4 regions of the Citrobacter rodentium NBRC 105723 genome follow, and region 1 is predicted to be linked to each of the others. Evidence: predicted binding sites of a transcription regulator. Region 1 holds the regulator's gene; each other region holds the start of a gene.
The links. Region 1 encodes Fur, which represses iron uptake genes when iron is present. Its sites were predicted from a motif close to ATAATAATGAGAACNACTATCAA; they were not measured.

Region 2: K7R23_RS23565 (TonB-dependent siderophore receptor) is a predicted target of Fur. The motif match lies at 1,612-1,634, and genes of this name have one in related genera.
Region 3: K7R23_RS17345 (TonB-dependent siderophore receptor) is a predicted target of Fur. The motif match lies at 803-825, and genes of this name have one in related genera.
Region 4: exbB (tol-pal system-associated acyl-CoA thioesterase) is a predicted target of Fur. The motif match lies at 1,238-1,260, and genes of this name have one in related genera.

Annotation. Positions count from the first base shown of each region.
Region 1 is NZ_CP082833.1:4,837,343-4,839,546, reverse strand. Features, by position in the region: gene tcuR (tricarballylate utilization LysR family transcriptional regulator TcuR) at 1-723, opposite strand, end outside; gene fur (ferric iron uptake transcriptional regulator) at 849-1,295, opposite strand; partial or broken gene K7R23_RS26020 (fur leader peptide) at 1,288-1,373, opposite strand; gene fldA (flavodoxin FldA) at 1,577-2,107, opposite strand.
Region 2 is NZ_CP082833.1:4,942,043-4,944,246, reverse strand. Features, by position in the region: gene K7R23_RS23565 (TonB-dependent siderophore receptor) at 1-1,448, opposite strand, end outside; partial or broken gene fes (enterochelin esterase) at 1,692-2,204, shown strand, end outside.
Region 3 is NZ_CP082833.1:3,652,199-3,654,402, forward strand. Features, by position in the region: gene ycgR (flagellar brake protein YcgR) at 1-278, opposite strand, end outside; gene K7R23_RS17340 (GlsB/YeaQ/YmgE family stress response membrane protein) at 481-735, shown strand; gene K7R23_RS17345 (TonB-dependent siderophore receptor) at 855-2,204, shown strand, end outside.
Region 4 is NZ_CP082833.1:1,853,022-1,855,225, forward strand. Features, by position in the region: gene metC (cystathionine beta-lyase) at 1-1,072, opposite strand, end outside; gene exbB (tol-pal system-associated acyl-CoA thioesterase) at 1,322-2,056, shown strand; gene exbD (TonB system transport protein ExbD) at 2,063-2,204, shown strand, end outside.

The sequences.
Region 1 (2,204 bases):
GCCGGGCTGTAGCGTCGCGCCAAGTCCTTCGCGTACCGCCCGCATTAACAGCGCCAGTCCGTCTATTTCAGCCGCAATTTCAATGTGCAGGCCGTGCTCCTGCGCGATGGCCTCCAGTCTGCCGCGCAGCCCGTGCCCGAGGCTTGGCATAATCAGCGGGACAGAGGAGAGCTGCACCGGGGTGATGCGCTCGTCGGGAAGATTCGCCAGCAGGTCATGCGCGCCGATCAGAAACAGCCGCTCTTCCAGCACCGGCCTGGCGCTCCAGCGCAGGATTTTCTCTTTCTGGAAAACAACCGCTAAATCCAGTTGACGGGTATTGATCATCCGCTCCAGATTACCGGAAAGGCTTTCCACTACATGCAGGCGGACGTCGGGGTAGCTTTCCCGCATCGCATGGATAAACGGCATACCCAGCACCGAGGCGGTACTTGGCGCCATACCGACGCTGACGTGTCCGGAGAGGCGCGCCTCGCGCGCGGCGAGGACGGCATCGTCGGCGTGGCGTAGCGCCAGCTGCGCCTGGGAGTAAAAGGCCAGCCCGGCATTGGTCGGCGTGACGCCCCGTGAGGTGCGTTGCAGCAGGCGGATGGCGAGTTCATTCTCCAGCCGCGTCATCTGCTGGCTCAGCGCGGAGACGCCAATATCAAGGTCGAGCGCCGCGTTGCCCATGCTGCCGGTTTCCACAATGCGCACGAAATAACGCAGCTGACGAAGTTCCATTTCGAGACTCCGGATAAGAAGAGGAGGAGGAGATTTTTACATTAAAGCAACAAGGCGGTGGAGGGAAGGGGGCTGAAGCCATAAAAAAAGCCAACCGACAGGCTGGCTTTTCATCGCGAGGTAAATTATTTCGCGTCGTGCGCGTGGTCGTCTTCGCGGCAGTCGCCTTCGGCGCAGTGGCCGTACAGATAGAGGCTATGGTTCGTCAGGCGGATACCATGTTTCGCCGCAATCTCACGCTGGCGCGCTTCGATAGAGTCGTCGCTGAATTCAATCACTTTGCCGCAGTCAAGGCAGATAAGGTGATCGTGATGATGCTGCTGGGTCAGCTCAAAAACGGATTTGCCGCCTTCAAAATTGTGGCGGGTGACGATACCGGCGTCATCGAACTGGTTCAGTACGCGATACACGGTCGCCAGGCCAATTTCTTCACCCATGTCGATCAGTCGTTTGTATAAATCTTCCGCACTGACGTGATGGTTATCCGGTTCCTGAAGAACTTCCAGAATTTTTAAACGAGGAAGCGTTACTTTCAGGCCAGCCTTCTTTAATGCGGTATTGTTGTCAGTCATGCGGAATCTGTCCTGTTGCTAAACGATTCACTTCATACAAGAAGTGACAGAAATTGCACTCGAGATAATGCCTCTCATTATAGGACCGCCATCCTTAAATGAAAACTGCAAGCCTCGGGCAAATGTTAATAAAAAACGTGGTATTGCCTGGAAATGAGAGCGCCACCTAATAACTCCCGCACATTGTACAGGGATGGGCAAGAAAGTTACAAATTTGTAGCAATTATTTTGATTGCTTTTATCTATTGATGCGGCGCAAACTGAGCTGCGCCGCGTTTTCATCAGGCGTTGATGATGTCGTCGAGGTGCAGTTCGTCAGAGATCTGCTTAACCCATTTTTCCACGCGCTCAGCGGTCAGTTCCGGCTGACGGTCTTCGTCGATAGCCAGGCCAACAAAGTGATCGTCATCGGCCAGCCCTTTTGACGCTTCAAAATGATAGCCGGCGGTTGGCCAGTGGCCGACGATGGTCGCGCCGCGCGGTTCAATAATATCGCGGATGGTGCCTAATGCGTCGCAGAAGTATTCCGCGTAATCTTCCTGGTCGCCGCAGCCGAACAGCGCCACCAGCTTGCCGTTGAAATCAATCTCTTCCAGGGTCGGGAAAAAGTCGTCCCAGTCGCACTGCGCTTCGCCGTAGTACCAGGTCGGGATGCCGAGCAGGAGAATGTCATAGCCTTCGAGATCTTCTTTGCTGCTTTTTGCAATGTCGTGCACATCGGCAACATCTTTACCAAGCTGTTTTTGAATCATTTTTGCGATATTTTCGGTATTCCCGGTGTCGCTGCCGAAAAAAATGCCAGTGATTGCCATGAGTAAAGTAACCTCTTGAAACTTATTGAAATGGTGGGGGCGAATTGCCCACAGATAAGGGCAATCATAGCAGAACAGTCAGGTATGCGGAAATAGC
Region 2 (2,204 bases), 100 kb from region 1:
GCGCGGGCGATGCCCATTTTCAGGGTAAAGTCGTCGCCAAGCCCCTGTGACAGGTTCAGCGACGGGCTCCAGTTATTACCGACAATGCTGTGATGATCGAAACGCAGACCCGGGGTCAGCATGGTGCTGTCGGTCAGCTCCATGTTGTTCTCGGCAAACAGCGAGAAGATCTCCGCTTTCGAATAGGGGCTACGGTCAGAGCTGTCATAGCCAGGAATATCGCCGCCCATAAAGGTCTGTGAGGTGGAGAGCATGTCCTTCATCCGCTGCTGGGTCCATTCGGTGCCCAGCGTCAGGTTCTGGTTAACCAGCAGATCCAGCGGCACGCTCACTTCACTGTGCAGCGTGACGTCATTCAGATCGGCATCGACATACTTCTGCGAGGCTTTCGGGTCGAAGATCCCTTCAGTACCGCCCGCCAGCCCTTCCGGGGTGCGCGAGTTGCGGGTGTGCTCGTACTGCACCCAGTTGCTGGTGGTCACGCCGTTATCCCAGCCGCCGTTCCAGGTCAAGGAGTAGTTCTGACGGTAGAGGCGATTGGTTTCTTTACCGTAGTTATCTTTCACCAGTTGGTTGGTGTTGGTGTTCTGCGTATCCCCGGCGTACAGGTTGCCCTGGCGGCTGTAGCCCGCTTCCAGTTCGAGGGACTGCATCGGCGCGAAATCCCAGCGCACCACGCCGTTGATATCTTTATTGATTACCCCTTCGCGCCCGGCGGGCAGGGTGTCCGCATAGCTGCCGGTACGTTCGGACTGATGTCCCTGGTTGATATTGCGCGCATCGGCCTGCGTTTTATCGAGGTTGCCGTACAGACGGAAACTGAAATCGCCACCCAGCGGACCGTTCAGGCTGAAGTTAGTGCGTTTGGTCGCGCCTTCTTCTTTATGTTCCGGCGCGTTGAAGTAGGTGTTCCACGAGCCGTGCCATTCATCGCCGCCTTTTTTGGTGATGATATTCACTACGCCGCCCGCAGCGCCGTTACCGTAACGTGCCGCGGCAGGACCGCGCAGCACCTCAATACGCTCGATCATCTCCGGCGGCACCCACGCGGTATCGCCGCGGGTATCGCGCTCGCCGCGCCAGCCGAGACGCACGGAGTTGCGGCTGGTGACGGGCTTGCCGTCGATCAGAATCAGGGTGTTCTCCGGCCCCATGCCGCGAATGTCGATTTGCCGGTTGTTGCCGCGCTGGCCGCTGGTGGAGTTACCGGTCAGGTTGACCCCCGGCATGGTGCGGATAATTTCCGCCACGTCGCGGGCGGGTGGATTTTTACGAATTTCATCGGCGGTGATGGTCGACACGCCCGGCGCCTGCAGGTTCTGCTGAGCGGCGGTCACCACGATGGTATCGTCATGTGAGTCGGTTGTTTCTTCTGCCACAGCAGGCAGCGCTATCCCATAAACCCCTAAGTTGACCAGTATGGCCAGGGAATGAATCTTCTTGTTCATTGTTTATCCTGCTTTTCTTTAGCCACGTGTCCCAGCTGCCGGAAATGGGCATCTGGCCCGATATCGCCGCCTCTGCGAAAACTTTCTGTTCCAGAAAAAGCACGCAGTACGGTTGGTTAAAACGTGTTCGCGCTTCCCACAGCGCGACAATACGCTATTGCAAATGAAAATAGTTATCAATAGTATTATCACTATATTTCACCGGTTATTGAAAAACTGCGCAATAAACATGGGGTTAAGAAGGTGACGGCGTTAACGGTAGGCAGCGAATCCTGGTGGCAGTCAAAAAACGGCCCTGAATGGCGGCAGGAAGCCGACGGTGATTACCAGGTGACCTTCTGGTGGCGCGATCCGCAGGGCGATGAAAACCGTTCACCAGTACGGCGCGTCTGGGTCTATATCACCGGCGTCACCGATCATCATCAAAACGTGCTGCCTCAGACGATGCAGCGCATCACCGGCACCGACGTCTGGCAGTGGTGCACCCGCCTGAGCGGCAACTGGCGCGGCAGCTACTGTTTTATTCCCTCCGATCGCGATGACATTTTTGCCGACCTTAAGCCGGGCGTGACGCCTGACCGCGCGGCGTTGCGTGAAGGCTGGCGACAGCTGCTGCCGCTGGCAATTGCCGATCCGCTAAATCCGCTGAGCTGGCGGGGCGGGCGGGGCCATGCGGTGTCGGCGCTGGAGATGCCGCAGGCGCCTGCGCAACCGGGGTGGGACGATCCGCAGCCGCCGCTCTCCGCTCCCGTTTTA
Region 3 (2,204 bases), 1.2 Mb from region 1:
TCGTCGCGCTGCAACTGCTCAACGGTAAACTCCACTTTTGCGCCCTGGGTTTCAGCGGTAATGGTTATCTGCCGCGCCTGCTGTACGGCGCGGTTATCCTGCTGCTGGCTGCCGAAATCCATCACCAGTCTTTCAGCGGAGACGGCGAGGATTTTGCTGATAAATTGTCCGCCGGACCAGGCAAGGCGTAACGGCACCTGCTCGCGGTGTAAATCACGAAGCACGCCGAGGACGGCAAGCGGATGTTGTTTCAGGAACTGCTGATGATAATGGCTCACGCGGAATAACTCCCGGATGTCTGACGGACTATCGGCTGGTTATCGGCATCCGGCGGCGGAACTTAAGGTAAACAGTGATTTTTTCACCGCGTTTGCGAATTAAGGCGGGCGCAGGCAGCACAGATCAACGACTTGCCTATACTTAGCTTACAGGCGCAAGAAGGCGTTGCGTGTGGATTTTCACTGATACGAGGGCCTGAACATGGGAATCATTGCCTGGATCATTTTCGGTCTGATTGCCGGTATTATCGCCAAACTGCTGATGCCGGGTCGTGACGGCGGGGGGTTTATACTGACCTGTATTCTCGGCATCGTTGGCGCAGTGGTGGGGGGATGGCTGGCGACCATGTTTGGTATTGGCGGCAGCATCAGCGGTTTTAACCTGCACAGTTTTCTGGTCGCGGTGGTCGGCGCGATTGTGGTGCTGGGGGTTTTCCGCCTGCTGCGGCGCGATTAACAAAGCGGCTCCTGCGGGGGCCGTTTCTTTATCTTTCACTGGCCGTTCGTGCCATCTTGCTTTGTTAATAAAAATGAGAATAATTAGCGTTCCTATTGCATAATATAATTATTCTCATCATGATAACACCTTCACGCTTGCAGGTTTGCGCACTCTCCGGCTGTATCTCTCTGGCGCTGGCGGCTCCGTCGTATGCGGCCGAGGCTGACGAATCGACCATTGTGGTTTCGGCGACCGGGCAGGAGAGCCTGCTGCCAGCCTGGACCAACAGCGCGACGAAATCCGCCGTGCCCGAAAGCAAAACGCCGCAGGTGATAAATACCATTGGTAACAAGGAAATCGCCCTGCGTCATGCTGGTTCATTAAACGAGATCCTGCGCTATGCGCCAGGCGTGGCAACGGAAATGCGCGGCAATACCTCGTATATGAGCGAGTATAAAATTCGCGGCTTCTCTGTCGATCAGGAGTATTACAACGGCTTACAGTTGCCCTATAACGTCACTGGCAACACTAAAGCGCGCATCGACCCGCTACTGGTGGAGAGCGTGGATATTCTTAAAGGCCCCGCGTCGGTGCTGTATGGCAACGGTTCGCCGGGCGGTCTGGTGAATATTCAGGGCAAAAAGCCGCAGGCGGAGCAAAGAACGGAGATCGGTTTTAATACCGGTACGCGCAATCTGCAGGAGGGCTATCTGGACTCAACGGGAAAAATCAGCGACAGCGACTGGAATTATCGGCTGCTGGGGAAGGCGACGGCAGGGGACGATCAGCCGCACACCACCCGCTACGAGGATTATCTGCTGGCACCGTCCGTCAGCTGGCAGCCGGACGGCAAAACTCGCCTGACGCTGGATGCGCTGGCGCAAAACACGCCGTCCCTGACGCCGTCAAATCCGCTGCCCATCGCCTGGCTGCGTTCCGGCTACGCTGGCCGCCGTGATTACGCCGGTGATAAGTGGAGCGGATTCAGCCAGCGTCAGTGGATGGTGGGCTACCATTTCGAACATGCGTTTGACAGCGGCTGGGCATTCAGCCAGCAGGCGCGTTATTTCGATGTGGACAGCCATCAGCGCAGCGTTTATTCCACCGGCAACGGCGCTAATCCGAACTGGATGCTGGACCGCTTTGCCTACACCACCGATGAAGATCTGAAGAGCGTCAACGTCGACAACCAGCTCAGTAAAACGCTGCGGTTCGGCGAGTGGCAGCATCATCTGCTGGCCGGCTTCGACTGGCAGAAGCTCGACAGCCACTTTTATTATCGTTACGCCAGCGTCACGCCGGGCATCAATATGCGCGACCCCGATTATCATCAGATTCATACGGATGATCTGGGGCTGTATACCGCGCAAAAGAACCGTCTTTCTTATCAGCAGAATGGCTACTATTTGCAGGATCAAATGGCCTTCGGCGGATTCAATCTGCTTGCCAGCATCCGCTATGATGATTACTGCTCAACCACCACCGAT
Region 4 (2,204 bases), 2.4 Mb from region 1:
TTTCCGCTATCTGCTCAGGCTGGTTCGCCAGGATCAGCGACTCAAAACCGCCCCACGAGTAAGCCATGCTGAACAGGCCCATGTGGTCCAGCAGGGCGGAGAGTTCGGCATCGGTAAGCTTTTTATTGAGCACAAACGAGAACAGACCGCTGCTGCCAGTAAAGTCGCGCTTCCAGAATTCATGGCCTTTGCTGCCGGGGAGCGCCGGATGGTTCACTCGCGCAACCTGCGGATGCGCGGCCAGCCATTCGGCAATCTTCAGGCTGCTCTCGTGGTGCTGGCGCAGGCGCACCCCCAGCGTTCGCAGCCCGCGACTGCTCATATAAGCGGTATCGGCATCCACCATTTGCCCCATCAGATAGGCGTTTTCCCGCAGTTGATCCCAGCAGCGGGCATTGGAAACCGCAGTGCCGATCATCGCGTCAGAGTGGCCGACCAGGTATTTGGTCGCCGCCTGAATGGAGATATCAATCCCGAAGTCGAGTGCCTTAAACAGTACGCCCGCCGCCCAGGTGTTATCGATCATAATGATGGCTTCCGGCGCGACGCGCCTTACCGCGGCGACGATTGCCGGTACGTCATGCACTTCCATCGTAATGGAGCCGGGCGACTCAAGGAACACCACTCTGGTGTTGGGCTGGATATGCTTAACAATATCCGCGCCGACCAGCGGGTCGAACCAACTGGTGGTGACGCCGAGTTTGCCGAGAATCTTGCTACAGAAATCCTGGCTTGGTTCGTAGGCGGTGTTGGTCATCAGCACGTGATCGCCCTGTTCCACAAAGGCCAGAATGGTATTGGCGACCGCCGCCGCACCGCAGGGAAACAGCGCGCAGCCGGCGCCGCCTTCCAGTTCGCACATCGCTTGCTGAAGCGAGAAGTGGGTTAGCGTGCCGCGGCGACCGTAAAAAAGCTCGCCCTTCGCGCGGTTGCGGGTGGCGTGCTTTTTGGCTTCCACCGTTTCAAAGACCAGCGATGAGGCGCGCTGTATAACGCTATTTACCGAGCCGAGCGTATACTTTTTGCTGCGTCCCGCAGTGATCAGTCTGGTATCCAGTTGTTTGTCTGCCATGTGGGTTTTCCTGTTTTTATACGTCTGGATGTCTAAACTACCATGAATGGTAAAAACCGCACCCCATCGGACGGCATTAAGCACAATATTTTCCCAAATGTGCCCCTCATGAGGTTTTACTGCGTAAGCGCAAAGAAAAGAAACCGAAGGTGCGGCACTATGTAAATAGTAATGAGAACGACTATCAATTCGACGTCGTTTTGATATTATTATGCTCAGATTTTGTGATTTGCGTCCTGGAGATACACAGTGGGTAATAATTTGATGCAGACGGATCTCTCCGTCTGGGGTATGTATCAGCACGCTGACATCGTAGTGAAGTGCGTGATGATTGGTCTGATTCTGGCGTCAGTGGTCACCTGGGCTATCTTCTTCAGTAAAAGCGTCGACTTCTTCTCGCAGAGGCGTCGCCTCAAGCGCGAACAGCAGCAGCTGGCTGAAGCCCGCTCACTGGATCAGGCAAGCGACATCGCCGCCAGCTTTGGCGCGAAAAGCCTGAACACGCAGTTGCTTAATGAAGCGCAGAACGAACTTGAACTCTCCGCAGGCAGCGAAGACAACGAAGGAATCAAAGAGCGCACCGGTTTTCGTCTGGAGCGTCGCGTGGCGGCAGCCGGGCGGCAGATGGGGCGCGGAAATGGCTACCTCGCCACTATCGGGGCGATCTCGCCGTTTGTCGGTCTGTTCGGTACGGTGTGGGGCATCATGAACAGCTTTATCGGCATCGCGCAAACGCAAACCACTAACCTCGCCGTGGTTGCGCCGGGGATCGCTGAAGCGCTGCTGGCGACCGCTATTGGCCTGGTGGCGGCGATTCCTGCCGTGGTTATTTACAACATCTTCGCCCGTCAGATCGGCGGCCTGAAAGCGACGCTGAGCGATATCGCCGCGCAGGTGCTGCTGCTGCAAAGTCGTGACCTGGATCTGGATGCGAGCGCTTCCGCGCATCCGGTACGTACCGCGCAGAAATTACGTGTAGGATAATGTTTCATGGCAATGCGTCTTAACGAAAATCTGGACGATAACGGTGAAATGCATGAAATCAACGTGACGCCGTTTATCGACGTCATGCTGGTGCTGCTGATCATCTTTATGGTGGCCGCGCCGCTGGCGACGGTGGATGTGAAGGTCA